DNA from 3 places in the Mesorhizobium sp. WSM4871 genome. Region 2 is predicted to be linked to each of the others. Evidence: riboswitches for the same ligand, from Rfam matches in the RefSeq annotation. Region 2 holds a riboswitch; each other region holds the start of a gene.
The links. Region 2 has a riboswitch for S-adenosylmethionine ahead of AC0L2H_RS22570 (O-succinylhomoserine sulfhydrylase). Riboswitches for the same ligand answer to the same signal wherever they lie in the genome.

Region 1 (4,727 bases), on a different contig from region 2:
TCCCGCCACATGGTCGGGTCGGAAGCGGCAAGGCGAGTGAAGTCGCGAAAGCCGGAAGCCGAATATTTGATGACTTCGGACTTGGTCACCGACTGCAAGTCGTCGGCGGTGCCGACGATGTTGTAGGCGATGATGTGCGGCAGATGCGAGACGATAGCCAGCGTCATGTCGTGATGCTGCGGATCCATCGTGTCGATGTTGGACCCGCAGCGGCGCCAGAATTCCGAAAGCTTTTCCAGGGCCACGGGGTCGGTGCCGGGCAGCGGCGTAAAGATGCACCAGCGGTTTTCGAACAACTCGGCGAAGCCGGCGTCCGGCCCCGACTTTTAGGTGCCGGCCAGCGGGTGGCCAGGGATGAAATGCACGCCGTCGGGCACATGCGGCTCGATCTGTGCGATGACCGACGCCTTGGTGGAACCGACATCGGTGAGGATGGCGCCCTTTTTCAGTGCCGGCGCAATCTCCTCCGCCACTTCGCCCGAGGACCCGACCGGCACCGAGACGATGACCAGATCGGCATCGCGGACCGCTTCCCTGGCATCCATGGTGTAGGAGGAGCCGAGGTCCAGGTCGCTGGCCCGCGCCAGCGTGGTTTCGCTGCGCGTCGCGATGGCGACATGCAGGGCCAGGCCCTCGCGGCGGATGACGCGGGCCAGTGACGAGCCGATCAGGCCGATGCCGACCAGCGCGATCTTATCGAACATCGGTGATGTCATTGTCTCAGCTTTTCAGGAATGTCGTGAGTGCGGCGACAACGCCGCGATTGGCCTCTTCGGTGCCGATAGACATGCGCAGCGCATGCGGGAAGCCGTAGCCGGAAACACGCCGCAATATGTAGCCGCGCTGGGTGAGATAGTCGTCCGCGGCGGCCGCCGAATGCTTCTTGTCCTCGGGAAAATGGATGAGGATGAAATTGCCGACGCTCGGCGTCACCCGCAGCCCGAGCTTTGTCAGCTCCTCGCTCAGCCAAGCAAGCCAGGTTTCGTTGTGCGCGACGCTGCGCTCGACATGGGCACGGTCGCGGATCGCGGCAATGCCGGCCTCGATCGCCGTCGCATTGACGTTGAAGGGACCGCGAATGCGGTTGATCGCATCGACGATGTGCATGGGCCCGTACATCCAGCCGATCCGCGCGCCGCCAAGCCCGAGCTTGGAGAAGGTGCGGGTCATGACCACGTTCTCGGTTCCGCCGACCAACTCGATGCCGGCTTCATAGTCGTTGCGGCGCACATATTCGGCGTAAGCCGCGTCCAGCACCAGAAGCACGTTTTTGGGCAGCCCGGCATGCAGCCGACGCACCTCCTGGAACGGCATATAGGTGCCGGTCGGGTTGTTGGGATTGGCGAGAAAAACGATCCTGGTACGCGGTGTGATGGCCGCCAATATCGCATCGACATCGGCGCGCTCGTCGGTTTCCTTGACCGACACCGGGACAGCACCTGCCGACTGGATATAGATCTTGTAGACCATGAAGGCGTGTTCGGTGAAGATAGCTTCGTCGCCCGGCGCCAGATAGGTCTGCGCCAGCAGGCCCAGAATCTCGTCGGAACCATTGGAACAGATGATGTTTGCCGCATTCAGGCCGTGCACCTCGGCGATCGCCTCGCGCAGGCGCCTGGCGGTGCCGTCGGGATAGACGTCGAGCCTGGCTGCGACCTCGCGCGCGGCCTCTATCGCCTTCGGCGAGGGACCGAGCGGGTTCTCGTTCGACGACAATTTGTGGACTTTCGCCACGCCGGCCGGCGCCGTGCTCTTGCCCGGCACATAGGCTTCGATGTCCATGATCCCCGCGCGGGGCGTTGGCCGTGCCTTGTCCGGTGTCTGGTTCATGTCGTAAAAATCCGTCGAGAGTGCTTCCGTCCGGAAGCCGCAGCGGAAATACAAGCCATGGCCCGGAATGTCGAGAGGTGGCAAATCATGGCCGTTGACGCCGGCCCGCGCCGGTCTTAGAAGAGAGTGAAATTCCGTGGTGATTTGGCCGGTCGGCTTGCAGCCACGTTAAACAACTCGCTAAAGGGCCGTTTGCATCCTGTAACCGGCTTTGCGATGGCATTGCCGGTTTTTTGTTGTCCGCGGCCGGCCGGACGACCGCATCGGCGCGACGATCGCAAGCGATCTTCGCAAGGCCGTGTAAGAGGATGTGATGGCCGCTCTGCGCGCTCGAAAAACCAATAATGAGGCCGACCAGCCATCGAGCCCGGTATTGCGTTTCGGCGCCGACAAGCCGCTCAAGCTCGACGCCGGCGCGCTGCTGTCGCCGTTCCAGATCGCCTACCAGACCTACGGCACCCTCAATGACGCCCGCTCCAACGCCATCCTCGTCTGCCACGCCCTGACCGGCGACCAGCATGTCGCCAACACCAATCCGGTGACCGGAAAGCCCGGCTGGTGGGAGGTGCTGATCGGCCCTGGCAGGATCATCGACACCAACCGCTTCTTCGTCATCTGCTCCAACGTCATCGGCGGCTGCCTCGGCTCCACCGGTCCCGCCTCGATCAATCCCGCCACCGGCAAGCCTTACGGGCTCGATCTGCCGGTCATCACCATCCGCGACATGGTGCGGGCGCAGCTCATGCTGATCGACCATTTCGGCATCGAAAAACTGTTCTGCGTGCTCGGCGGCTCGATGGGCGGCATGCAGGTGCTGCAATGGGCGTCGAGCTATCCGGAACGCGTCTTCTCGGCGCTGCCGATCGCCACCGGCGCCCGCCATTCCTCGCAGAACATCGCCTTCCACGAGGTCGGCAGGCAAGCTGTCATGGCCGACCCGGACTGGCATGGCGGCAAATATTTCGAGCTAGGCAAGCGGCCTGAAAAGGGGCTGGCGGTGGCGCGCATGGCCGCCCACATCACCTATCTGTCGGAGGCGGCACTGCATCGGAAATTCGGCCGCAATCTGCAGGACCGCGAAGCACTCACCTTCGGTTTCGACGCCGATTTCCAGATCGAAAGCTACCTGCGCCATCAGGGCATGACCTTCGTCGACCGTTTCGACGCCAATTCCTATCTCTACATGACCCGTTCGATGGACTATTTCGACCTTGCCGCCGACCATGGCGGACGGCTGGCCGACGCCTTCGCCGGCACCAAAACCCGCTTTTGCCTGGTCTCTTTCACCAGCGACTGGCTGTTCCCGACCGAGGAAAGCCGCTCGGTCGTCCATGCGTTGAACGCGGCAGGCGCTTCGGTCTCCTTCGTCGAAATCGAGACCGACCGCGGCCACGACGCCTTCCTGCTCGACGAGCCGGAGCTGTTCGCCGCCATCAATGGCTTCATTGCCTCGGCCGCGCGCGCCAGAGGGCTCAGCGCATGACCCCGAAAAGTTGCCGACTTTCCGGATCGGGACCATGCGCCAGGCATCAGCGCATGACCCCGAAAAGTTGCAGACTTTTCGGATCGGGATCATGCGCCAGGCAAAGGTTCCGCCCATGAGCGTCAATCGCGCCCAGCGCGTCGACCTCGAAGTCGTCGCCGATCTCATCCCACCGCAGTCGCGGGTGCTGGACGTCGGCTCCGGCGACGGCCTGCTGCTCGAATTGCTGCAGGACACCAAGCAGGTCGACGGCCGCGGGATGGAATTGTCGCAGCGCGGCGTCAACGAATGCGTGGCGCGCGGCCTTTCGGTCATCCAGGGCGACGCCGACAAGGATCTCGAATTCTATCCCGACAAGGGCTTTGATTTCGTCGTCCTGTCGCAGACGCTGCAGGCGACCCGCAACCCCAAGCTGGTGCTCGACGAACTACTCCGGATCGGCAACCGCGCCATCGTCTCTTTCCCCAATTTCGGCCACTGGCGGGTGCGCCTCTCGCTGTTCGTCCATGGGCGGATGCCGGTGAACGACGACCTGCCCTACTCCTGGTACGACACGCCCAACATCCATTTCTGCACCATTCGCGACTTCGTCAATCTGTGCGACGAGCTCGGCGCCACTGTCGAAAAGGCGACCGCGCTCGACGGCAACGGCCAGAAGATCGGCCTCTCCATGCCGTGGTGGTTCTGGAATTTCTTCGGTCAGCAAGCGGTGTTCCTGCTGAAGCGATGAAACTCGCGCCCCGGCGATATGCCTACTTCAGGACATCCGTTGCCTTGTGCGGATGTTCGACGCCGTCGGCGAACACCACATCGGCTCGGGAATTGTCCGTGCGCAAGGCCAGTATCGCCTGGTAGGCCGGCGAATTGTACCAGCCGCGCACATGCTCCCTGTCGGGGAATTCGATGATGACGAGGTGGCCCGGCCATTCGTTCTCGATCACCTCCACATCGCCGCCATGGACCAGAAAACGGCCGCCGAAGGGCTCCAGGGTGGCGTCGATCCTGTGCAGATATTCGACGATCCCAGGCCCCATTGTGGCCTGGCGCATATGGGCAACGGCGTAAGCGGTCATGACGAAACTCCCTTGAAGATCGAAGCTGAACAACAGGCTTCATGCAGGGGACTTTGCCGACGCGCCGGACGCTGGTCGATTACCTCCAAGGTCATGAAATGTACCTCAGAGGTCATGAAATGTGCCTCCAAGGTCATGAAATCTACCCCGAAGCCACGAAGTACATACCGGCCAAGGGGTGGCGCCTGGAGCGCCGAGTTGCAAATTCGCCACATCGGATCAACCACCGTTCACTTTGGCGTGACACCGGTGCTTCTTTTTTGTACGGTCCCGCTAAACGCGACCTGGGACGGGCATGGAAGGCGAATATCAGATCCATTCGATTGTCGTGGAACGCGCCG
Region 2 (4,727 bases):
GCGCAATCCGCTCGAGATCGAGAAGCCGGTGAAGGTGGCGGTGAAGGCGCTTTGAGCGGGTGATCTCCCCCCTTGAGGGGGAGATGTCGCCGAAGGCGACAGAGGGGGTCGTCTCGCGTAGAGCGCCAGCCTCCTCTTCGCGTCTGCAGGGTGCCGCGCTCTATGTGAGACGACCCCCTCTGGCCGCTTCGCGGCCATCTCCCCCTCAAGGGGGGAGACAACAAACCTCAATAAATATCGAAGTCGAAATACTTGGCCTGGATCTTCTTGTACGTGCCGTCGGCAACGATGGCGTCTATGGCAGCGTTGAGCTTTTCGCGCAGTTCATTGTCTTCCTTGCGCACGGCAATGCCGGCTTGCGTCTCGGTGCCCTTGACGTCACCGACCATCTTGCAGCAGCCGTCGCTCGCCTTCTTCATCCAGTCCATCAGCACGAACTTGTCCGAAAGGACGGCATCGAGGCGGCCGTTCATGAGGTCGGTGATCGCCTCTTCCTGGGTCGGATAGAGCTTCGCCTCGGCGCCGGCCTTGCCATAGACGTTCTGGGCATAGTCGGCCTGGGTCGTGGAGGCCTGCGCCCCCACCGTCTTGCCGGCAAGCGCCTCAGCCTCGGTCGAAGCGATCTCGGTGTCGTTCAGCGCCACCAGCGAAAGCGGCGTCGTATAATATTTGTTGGTGAAGGAGACCTGCTTCTTGCGCTCCTCGGTGATGCTCATCGAGGCGACGATGGCGTCGAACTTCTTGGCCTGGAGCGCCGGAATCATGCCGTCCCAGTCCTGGGTGACGAGCTCGCATTCGACCTTCATCTGAGCGCAAAGCGCATCGGCGATGTCGATGTCGAAGCCGACCAGCTTGCCGTCCGCAGTGATGGTGTTGAACGGCGGATAGGCACCCTCGGTGCCGATCTTCAGTTTTTCCTGTGCCTGCGCCAACGAGAAACCAGGGCCGGCCACCAGCATTGCAGCAGCCGCTGCCGATATGATCCATCTCGAAATCCGCATTTTGTTGTTCCCCTTGCGGTTGCTCATTTGAAGGTCGGCATAGCCAAGCATGGCGCGCCCGGTCAGGCAAGCGCAGTGTGAGGCAAGCACAATGTGCGACCGGCACAATGTGCGGCTGGCGGAAGGATCAGCGCGCGGCGCGGAAATGCTTGGACAGTTTCAGGCCCTGCGCCTGATAGTTCGAGCCGAGATCGGTGCCGTAGAGCGCCTGCGGCCGCTTCAGCATGTGCTCGTAGACCAGGCGGCCAACGATCTGGCCGTGGTCAAGGATGAACGGCACTTCATGACTGCGCACTTCGAGCACCGCCCGGCTGCCGGTGCCGCCGGCCGCCGAATGGCCGAAACCCGGATCGAAGAAGCCGGCATAGTGGACACGGAATTCGCCGACCAGCGGATCGAAGGGCGTCATCTCGGCTGCGTAGAGCGGCGGCACATGCACCGCCTCCTGGCTGACCAGGATGTAAAATTCGTCGGGATCGAGCACCAACTCGCCGGCGCCGCTCTTGTAGAGCGGCTCCCAGAAATCGACGACATCCTGCGCGGCGCGCTTGTCGACGTCGACCAGCCCGGTGTGATGCTTGCCGCGGTAGCCGACCAGCCCGTCCTTGTCACCGTCGAGGTCGATAGAGAGCGCGATACCGCCGCCCGAAATGTTGGGCGGCTCGGTGGCGACCAGCGTCTCGGCGCGATGCAATTCGTGCAGTTCTGCTTCCGACAGAAGCGCGTTGCCGGTGCGGAACCGGATCTGCGACAGCCGTGAGCCGGTGCGGACCACGATCGGGAAGGTGCGCGGGCTGACCTCCAGATAGAGCGGCCCGGTGTAGCCGGCGGCGATCTTGTCGAACTCGTGGCCGCGATCGGTCATCACGCGGGTGAAGATGTCCAGCCGCCCGGTCGAGCTCTTCGGATTGGCCGAAGCCGAAATGTTCTCTGGCAGCGCCAGGCTTTCGAGCAGCGGCACGATGTAGACGCAGCCGGTTTCGAGCACGGCGCCCTCGGCCAGATTGATCTCGTGCAGCTTCAGCCGGTCGAGCTTTTCGGCGACCTTATGGTTCGGGCCGGGCAGGAAGGAGGCGCGCACGCGCCAGGCCTTGTCGCCGAGCCTGAGATCGAGGCTGGCCGGCTGGATCTGATCGGCATCAAGCGCAGGCGCCTTCAGCGCGCCGGACTGGAACAGCGCGGAAATGTCGTGATCGGGAAGAATGCCTGTCTGCCGCAAAGGCTGCTCCAAGAGGCCGCTGGTACAAACCTCTTAATCATGCCGGCAATTGACGCAAGCGCGGCGCGGGTCTAAAGGGTCGTTATCCCGTGGTGATTTGGCCGGTCGGCTTGCAGCCACGTTAAACAAGTCGCTAAAGGACCGTCGGGCCGCAAGGCCGTATGGACCGGTTGCGACTTTCGCGGCCGGTTTTTTTGTGTCTGGAACAAAAGCGATGAGCACCAAGAAGCGTAACTGGAAGCCTCAAACCGCACTCGTGCATAGCGGGACGCTGCGTTCCGGCTTCGGCGAAACCTCCGAGGCGATGTACCTCACCCAGGGCTACGTCTACGAGACGGCACAGGCGGCGGAAGCCCGCTTCAAGGGCGAGGAACCGGGCTTCATCTATTCGCGCTACGCCAATCCCACCGTCGACATGTTCGAAAAACGCATGTGCGCGCTGGAAGGCGCGGAAGACGCGCGCGCCACCGCGTCCGGCATGGCAGCGGTGACCGCCGCACTTCTGTGCAGCGCCAGGGCCGGCGACCATATCGTGGCGGCGCGCGCGCTGTTCGGCTCCTGCCGCTGGGTGGTCGAGACGCTGGCGCCGAAATACGGCATCGAGGCGACGCTGGTCGACGGCACCGACATCGCCAACTGGGAGAAGGCGGTCAGGCCAAACACCAAGCTGTTCTTCCTGGAAAGCCCGACCAATCCGACGCTGGAAGTGGTCGACATATCAGCCGTCGCGACGCTTGCCAATTCGATCGGGGCGCGGCTGATCGTCGACAACGTCTTTGCCACCCCCTTGCAGCAGAAGCCTTTGCAACTCGGCGCCCACATCGTCGTCTATTCGGCGACCAAGCATATTGACGGCCAGGGGCGGTGTCTGGGCGGCGTCATCCTGTCGGACAAGAAGTGGATCGACGAGAATTTGCACGACTATTTCCGCCATACCGGCCCCAGCCTGTCGCCGTTCAATGCCTGGACGCTGCTCAAGGGCCTGGAGACGCTGCCGCTGCGCGTGCGCCAGCAGACGGAAAGTGCCGGCAAGATCGCGGATTTCCTTGCCGAGCGGCCTGAGATCGCCCGCGTCATCTATCCCGGCCGCGCCGATCACCCGCAGGCGGCCGTCGTGAAGAAGCAGATGACGGGCGGCTCGACGCTGATCTGCCTCGACGTCAAGGGCGGCAAGCAGGCGGCTTTCGCCTTCCAGAACGCCCTCGACATCGTGCTGATCTCCAACAATCTTGGTGACGCCAAGAGCCTGATCACTCACCCGGCGACGACAACCCACAAGAATCTCAGCGACGAGGCACGCGCCGAACTCGGCATCGGACCGGGCACGCTGAGGCTTTCGGTCGGGCTTGAAGATACGGACGATCTGCTCGGGGATGTCGAGCAGGCGCTCAAATCAGCCAAATAGCCGCCGCCGCGCGGCAGGGATTGCTCAGACGCCTTCTTCCAACTCGGTCATCGCCTTGGTGCGGATGGTCATGGCGTTGCCGCGCCATTCGACAGCACCGCCCAGCCAGCCACGTGCCCAGATGGCGGGAAGCATTAAATCCCGCACGATCATGGCTGTGACGATGCGTGGCGACCGATACCAGCCCTTGGACCAGGCGAGCATGCATTCCGGCAGATAGGCAACCAGCAGCACGCATAGAGCCGTGGTGGGCAGACTGATGCCGGCGCTTGCCGCCGCGATCAGCGCCAACAGCAGTGGCATTGCCACGCCGGTGAGGATCTCCGGCGCGAAGAACAGCGGGAAGGTGACGCGGCGCAAGCGCGCCCAGCGGGCCTGGCGCGACCAGATTTCGCCAAAGGTGCGCTGGCCGAGCGGCTGCTCGAATGGCGAGGCGACGAGATTGACGCGCAAGCCGAGCCCATTGACCAGCTTGGTCGCGGCAGCGTCCTCGGCGATCTCGGCGGCGAGCGCATGGATACCGCCGTTGGCGTCAAGCATAGGCTTGTTCCACAACATGCTCTTGCCCTGGGCAAAGCCGAGGCCGAGTGCCTCGCCGGCATATTGCCAGCGCGCCTGCAGCGTGTTGAGGAAGGCGCATTCGACTTCGGCCCAGAACCCATCCGGCCGAGAGCCGATCGGCGTAGAGCAGACGAGGCCTGTGTCCGGCCGCCACGCGGCCATCAGGTGCTGGACATAGTCTTTGGGCATCAACACGTTGGAATCGGCAAGGATGACCCAGTCATGGCGCGCGGCTTCCCAGCCTTTGACGCAGTTGTTGAGCTTGGGATTGGCGCTGATGCGGTCATCGCCGGTGAGCAGCCGCGCCGGCACGTTGGGATAGCGGGCGATCGCGGCGTCGATGAGCTTGACCACCGGGTCGTCGGCATGGGCGACGCAGAAGATCAATTCGTAGTGTGGCCAATCGAGCGAGAAGGCGTGCTGAAGCGTCTCCTCAGTGAACGGCTCCACGCCACGCGACGGCACGACGATCGAGAGAGGCGGCGGCTTGCCGGAGGGTGCGGCGATGACCCGCCGCGCCTTCAGCCGCGACGAGGCGAGC
Region 3 (4,727 bases), on a different contig from region 2:
CCGTTGCCCATATGCGCCAGGCCACAATGGGGCCTGGGATCGTCGAATATCTGCACAGGATCGACGCCACCCTGGAGCCCTTCGGCGGCCGTTTTCTGGTCCATGGCGGCGATGTGGAGGTGATCGAGAACGAATGGCCGGGCCACCTCGTCATCATCGAATTCCCCGACAGGGAGCATGTGCGCGGCTGGTACAATTCGCCGGCCTACCAGGCGATACTGGCCTTGCGCACGGACAATTCCCGAGCCGATGTGGTGTTCGCCGACGGCGTCGAACATCCGCACAAGGCAACGGATGTCCTGAAGTAGGCATATCGCCGGGGCGCGAGTTTCATCGCTTCAGCAGGAACACCGCTTGCTGACCGAAGAAATTCCAGAACCACCACGGCATGGAGAGGCCGATCTTCTGGCCGTTGCCGTCGAGCGCGGTCGCCTTTTCGACAGTGGCGCCGAGCTCGTCGCACAGATTGACGAAGTCGCGAATGGTGCAGAAATGGATGTTGGGCGTGTCGTACCAGGAGTAGGGCAGGTCGTCGTTCACCGGCATCCGCCCATGGACGAACAGCGAGAGGCGCACCCGCCAGTGGCCGAAATTGGGGAAAGAGACGATGGCGCGGTTGCCGATCCGGAGTAGTTCGTCGAGCACCAGCTTGGGGTTGCGGGTCGCCTGCAGCGTCTGCGACAGGACGACGAAATCAAAGCCCTTGTCGGGATAGAATTCGAGATCCTTGTCGGCGTCGCCCTGGATGACCGAAAGGCCGCGCGCCACGCATTCGTTGACGCCGCGCTGCGACAATTCCATCCCGCGGCCGTCGACCTGCTTGGTGTCCTGCAGCAATTCGAGCAGCAGGCCGTCGCCGGAGCCGACGTCCAGCACCCGCGACTGCGGTGGGATGAGATCGGCGACGACTTCGAGGTCGACGCGCTGGGCGCGATTGACGCTCATGGGCGGAACCTTTGCCTGGCGCATGATCCCGATCCGAAAAGTCTGCAACTTTTCGGGGTCATGCGCTGATGCCTGGCGCATGGTCCCGATCCGGAAAGTCGGCAACTTTTCGGGGTCATGCGCTGAGCCCTCTGGCGCGCGCGGCCGAGGCAATGAAGCCATTGATGGCGGCGAACAGCTCCGGCTCGTCGAGCAGGAAGGCGTCGTGGCCGCGGTCGGTCTCGATTTCGACGAAGGAGACCGAAGCGCCTGCCGCGTTCAACGCATGGACGACCGAGCGGCTTTCCTCGGTCGGGAACAGCCAGTCGCTGGTGAAAGAGACCAGGCAAAAGCGGGTTTTGGTGCCGGCGAAGGCGTCGGCCAGCCGTCCGCCATGGTCGGCGGCAAGGTCGAAATAGTCCATCGAACGGGTCATGTAGAGATAGGAATTGGCGTCGAAACGGTCGACGAAGGTCATGCCCTGATGGCGCAGGTAGCTTTCGATCTGGAAATCGGCGTCGAAACCGAAGGTGAGTGCTTCGCGGTCCTGCAGATTGCGGCCGAATTTCCGATGCAGTGCCGCCTCCGACAGATAGGTGATGTGGGCGGCCATGCGCGCCACCGCCAGCCCCTTTTCAGGCCGCTTGCCTAGCTCGAAATATTTGCCGCCATGCCAGTCCGGGTCGGCCATGACAGCTTGCCTGCCGACCTCGTGGAAGGCGATGTTCTGCGAGGAATGGCGGGCGCCGGTGGCGATCGGCAGCGCCGAGAAGACGCGTTCCGGATAGCTCGACGCCCATTGCAGCACCTGCATGCCGCCCATCGAGCCGCCGAGCACGCAGAACAGTTTTTCGATGCCGAAATGGTCGATCAGCATGAGCTGCGCCCGCACCATGTCGCGGATGGTGATGACCGGCAGATCGAGCCCGTAAGGCTTGCCGGTGGCGGGATTGATCGAGGCGGGACCGGTGGAGCCGAGGCAGCCGCCGATGACGTTGGAGCAGATGACGAAGAAGCGGTTGGTGTCGATGATCCTGCCAGGGCCGATCAGCACCTCCCACCAGCCGGGCTTTCCGGTCACCGGATTGGTGTTGGCGACATGCTGGTCGCCGGTCAGGGCGTGGCAGACGAGGATGGCGTTGGAGCGGGCGTCATTGAGGGTGCCGTAGGTCTGGTAGGCGATCTGGAACGGCGACAGCAGCGCGCCGGCGTCGAGCTTGAGCGGCTTGTCGGCGCCGAAACGCAATACCGGGCTCGATGGCTGGTCGGCCTCATTATTGGTTTTTCGAGCGCGCAGAGCGGCCATCACATCCTCTTACACGGCCTTGCGAAGATCGCTTGCGATCGTCGCGCCGATGCGGTCGTCCGGCCGGCCGCGGACAACAAAAAACCGGCAATGCCATCGCAAAGCCGGTTACAGGATGCAAACGGCCCTTTAGCGAGTTGTTTAACGTGGCTGCAAGCCGACCGGCCAAATCACCACGGAATTTCACTCTCTTCTAAGACCGGCGCGGGCCGGCGTCAACGGCCATGATTTGCCACCTCTCGACATTCCGGGCCATGGCTTGTATTTCCGCTGCGGCTTCCGGACGGAAGCACTCTCGACGGATTTTTACGACATGAACCAGACACCGGACAAGGCACGGCCAACGCCCCGCGCGGGGATCATGGACATCGAAGCCTATGTGCCGGGCAAGAGCACGGCGCCGGCCGGCGTGGCGAAAGTCCACAAATTGTCGTCGAACGAGAACCCGCTCGGTCCCTCGCCGAAGGCGATAGAGGCCGCGCGCGAGGTCGCAGCCAGGCTCGACGTCTATCCCGACGGCACCGCCAGGCGCCTGCGCGAGGCGATCGCCGAGGTGCACGGCCTGAATGCGGCAAACATCATCTGTTCCAATGGTTCCGACGAGATTCTGGGCCTGCTGGCGCAGACCTATCTGGCGCCGGGCGACGAAGCTATCTTCACCGAACACGCCTTCATGGTCTACAAGATCTATATCCAGTCGGCAGGTGCTGTCCCGGTGTCGGTCAAGGAAACCGACGAGCGCGCCGATGTCGATGCGATATTGGCGGCCATCACACCGCGTACCAGGATCGTTTTTCTCGCCAATCCCAACAACCCGACCGGCACCTATATGCCGTTCCAGGAGGTGCGTCGGCTGCATGCCGGGCTGCCCAAAAACGTGCTTCTGGTGCTGGACGCGGCTTACGCCGAATATGTGCGCCGCAACGACTATGAAGCCGGCATCGAGTTGGTCGGCGGAACCGAGAACGTGGTCATGACCCGCACCTTCTCCAAGCTCGGGCTTGGCGGCGCGCGGATCGGCTGGATGTACGGGCCCATGCACATCGTCGATGCGATCAACCGCATTCGCGGTCCCTTCAACGTCAATGCGACGGCGATCGAGGCCGGCATTGCCGCGATCCGCGACCGTGCCCATGTCGAGCGCAGCGTCGCGCACAACGAAACCTGGCTTGCTTGGCTGAGCGAGGAGCTGACAAAGCTCGGGCTGCGGGTGACGCCGAGCGTCGGCAATTTCATCCTCATCCATTTTCCCGAGGACAAGAAGCATTCGGCGGCCGCCGCGGACGACTATCTCACCCAGCGCGGCTACATATTGCGGCGTGTTTCCGGCTACGGCTTCCCGCATGCGCTGCGCATGTCTATCGGCACCGAAGAGGCCAATCGCGGCGTTGTCGCCGCACTCACGACATTCCTGAAAAGCTGAGACAATGACATCACCGATGTTCGATAAGATCGCGCTGGTCGGCATCGGCCTGATCGGCTCGTCACTGGCCCGCGTCATCCGCCGCGAGGGCCTGGCCCTGCATGTCGCCATCGCGACGCGCAGCGAAACCACGCTGGCGCGGGCCAGCGACCTGGACCTCGGCTCCTCCTACACCATGGATGCCAGGGAAGCGGTCCGCGATGCCGATCTGGTCATCGTCTCGGTGCCGGTCGGGTCCTCGGGCGAAGTGGCGGAGGAGATTGCGCCGGCACTGAAAAAGGGCGCCATCCTCACCGATGTCGGTTCCACCAAGGCGTCGGTCATCGCACAGATCGAGCCGCATGTGCCCGACGGCGTGCATTTCATCCCTGGCCACCCGCTGGCCGGCACCTAAAAGTCGGGGCCGGACGCCGGCTTCGCCGAGTTGTTCGAAAACCGCTGGTGCATCTTTACGCCGCTGCCCGGCACCGACCCCGTGGCCCTGGAAAAGCTTTCGGAATTCTGGCGCCGCTGCGGGTCCAACATCGACACGATGGATCCGCAGCATCACGACATGACGCTGGCTATCGTCTCGCATCTGCCGCACATCATCGCCTACAACATCGTCGGCACCGCCGACGACTTGCAGTCGGTGACCAAGTCCGAAGTCATCAAATATTCGGCTTCCGGCTTTCGCGACTTCACTCGCCTTGCCGCTTCCGACCCGACCATGTGGCGGGATGTCTGCCTGCACAACAAGGACGCCATCCTCGAAATGCTGGCGCGGTTCTCGGAAGACCTCGCCTCGCTGCAGCGAGCGATCCGCTGGGGTGACGGCGAGAAACTGTTCGACCTGTTCACCCGCACCCGCGCCGTGCGCCGCTCGATCATCGAGGCAGGCCAGGATATCGATGCGCCGGATTTCGGCCGACAGGCGGTCGAGCATCCTGTAAAGCAGTAGTCCGTCTCGGCGGCGGGCCGTCAGTCGGCCGGCCAGTGAGCCGCCATCATGGCCAGCGTCTCGGCCCGGTCCGGCGCGCCCAGCCTGCCGCCGAAACGCAGGCATTTGAGCGCGGCGGCGGCGCTGGCAAAGTG

Region 1: another riboswitch for S-adenosylmethionine. It lies ahead of metX (homoserine O-acetyltransferase MetX); the one in region 2 lies ahead of AC0L2H_RS22570 (O-succinylhomoserine sulfhydrylase).
Region 3: another riboswitch for S-adenosylmethionine. It lies ahead of metX (homoserine O-acetyltransferase MetX); the one in region 2 lies ahead of AC0L2H_RS22570 (O-succinylhomoserine sulfhydrylase).

Annotation. Positions count from the first base shown of each region.
Region 1 covers NZ_JBVVPU010000013.1:119,464-124,190, reverse strand. The annotation lists partial or broken gene AC0L2H_RS25195 (prephenate/arogenate dehydrogenase family protein) at 1-716, opposite strand, end outside; gene hisC (histidinol-phosphate transaminase) at 721-1,830, opposite strand; SAM riboswitch at 1,957-2,034, shown strand; gene metX (homoserine O-acetyltransferase MetX) at 2,144-3,313, shown strand; gene metW (methionine biosynthesis protein MetW) at 3,429-4,043, shown strand; gene AC0L2H_RS25175 (DUF1330 domain-containing protein) at 4,066-4,386, opposite strand.
Region 2 covers NZ_JBVVPU010000011.1:123,252-127,978, forward strand. The annotation lists gene araD1 (AraD1 family protein) at 1-55, shown strand, start outside; gene AC0L2H_RS22560 (ABC transporter substrate-binding protein) at 228-1,001, opposite strand; gene AC0L2H_RS22565 (2'-deoxycytidine 5'-triphosphate deaminase) at 1,129-2,220, opposite strand; SAM riboswitch at 2,300-2,377, shown strand; gene AC0L2H_RS22570 (O-succinylhomoserine sulfhydrylase) at 2,435-3,625, shown strand; gene AC0L2H_RS22575 (ceramide glucosyltransferase) at 3,650-4,727, opposite strand, start outside.
Region 3 covers NZ_JBVVPU010000013.1:82,585-87,311, reverse strand. The annotation lists gene AC0L2H_RS25020 (DUF1330 domain-containing protein) at 1-308, shown strand, start outside; gene metW (methionine biosynthesis protein MetW) at 331-945, opposite strand; gene metX (homoserine O-acetyltransferase MetX) at 1,061-2,230, opposite strand; SAM riboswitch at 2,340-2,417, opposite strand; gene hisC (histidinol-phosphate transaminase) at 2,544-3,653, shown strand; partial or broken gene AC0L2H_RS25000 (prephenate/arogenate dehydrogenase family protein) at 3,658-4,593, shown strand; gene AC0L2H_RS24995 (sugar kinase) at 4,614-4,727, opposite strand, start outside.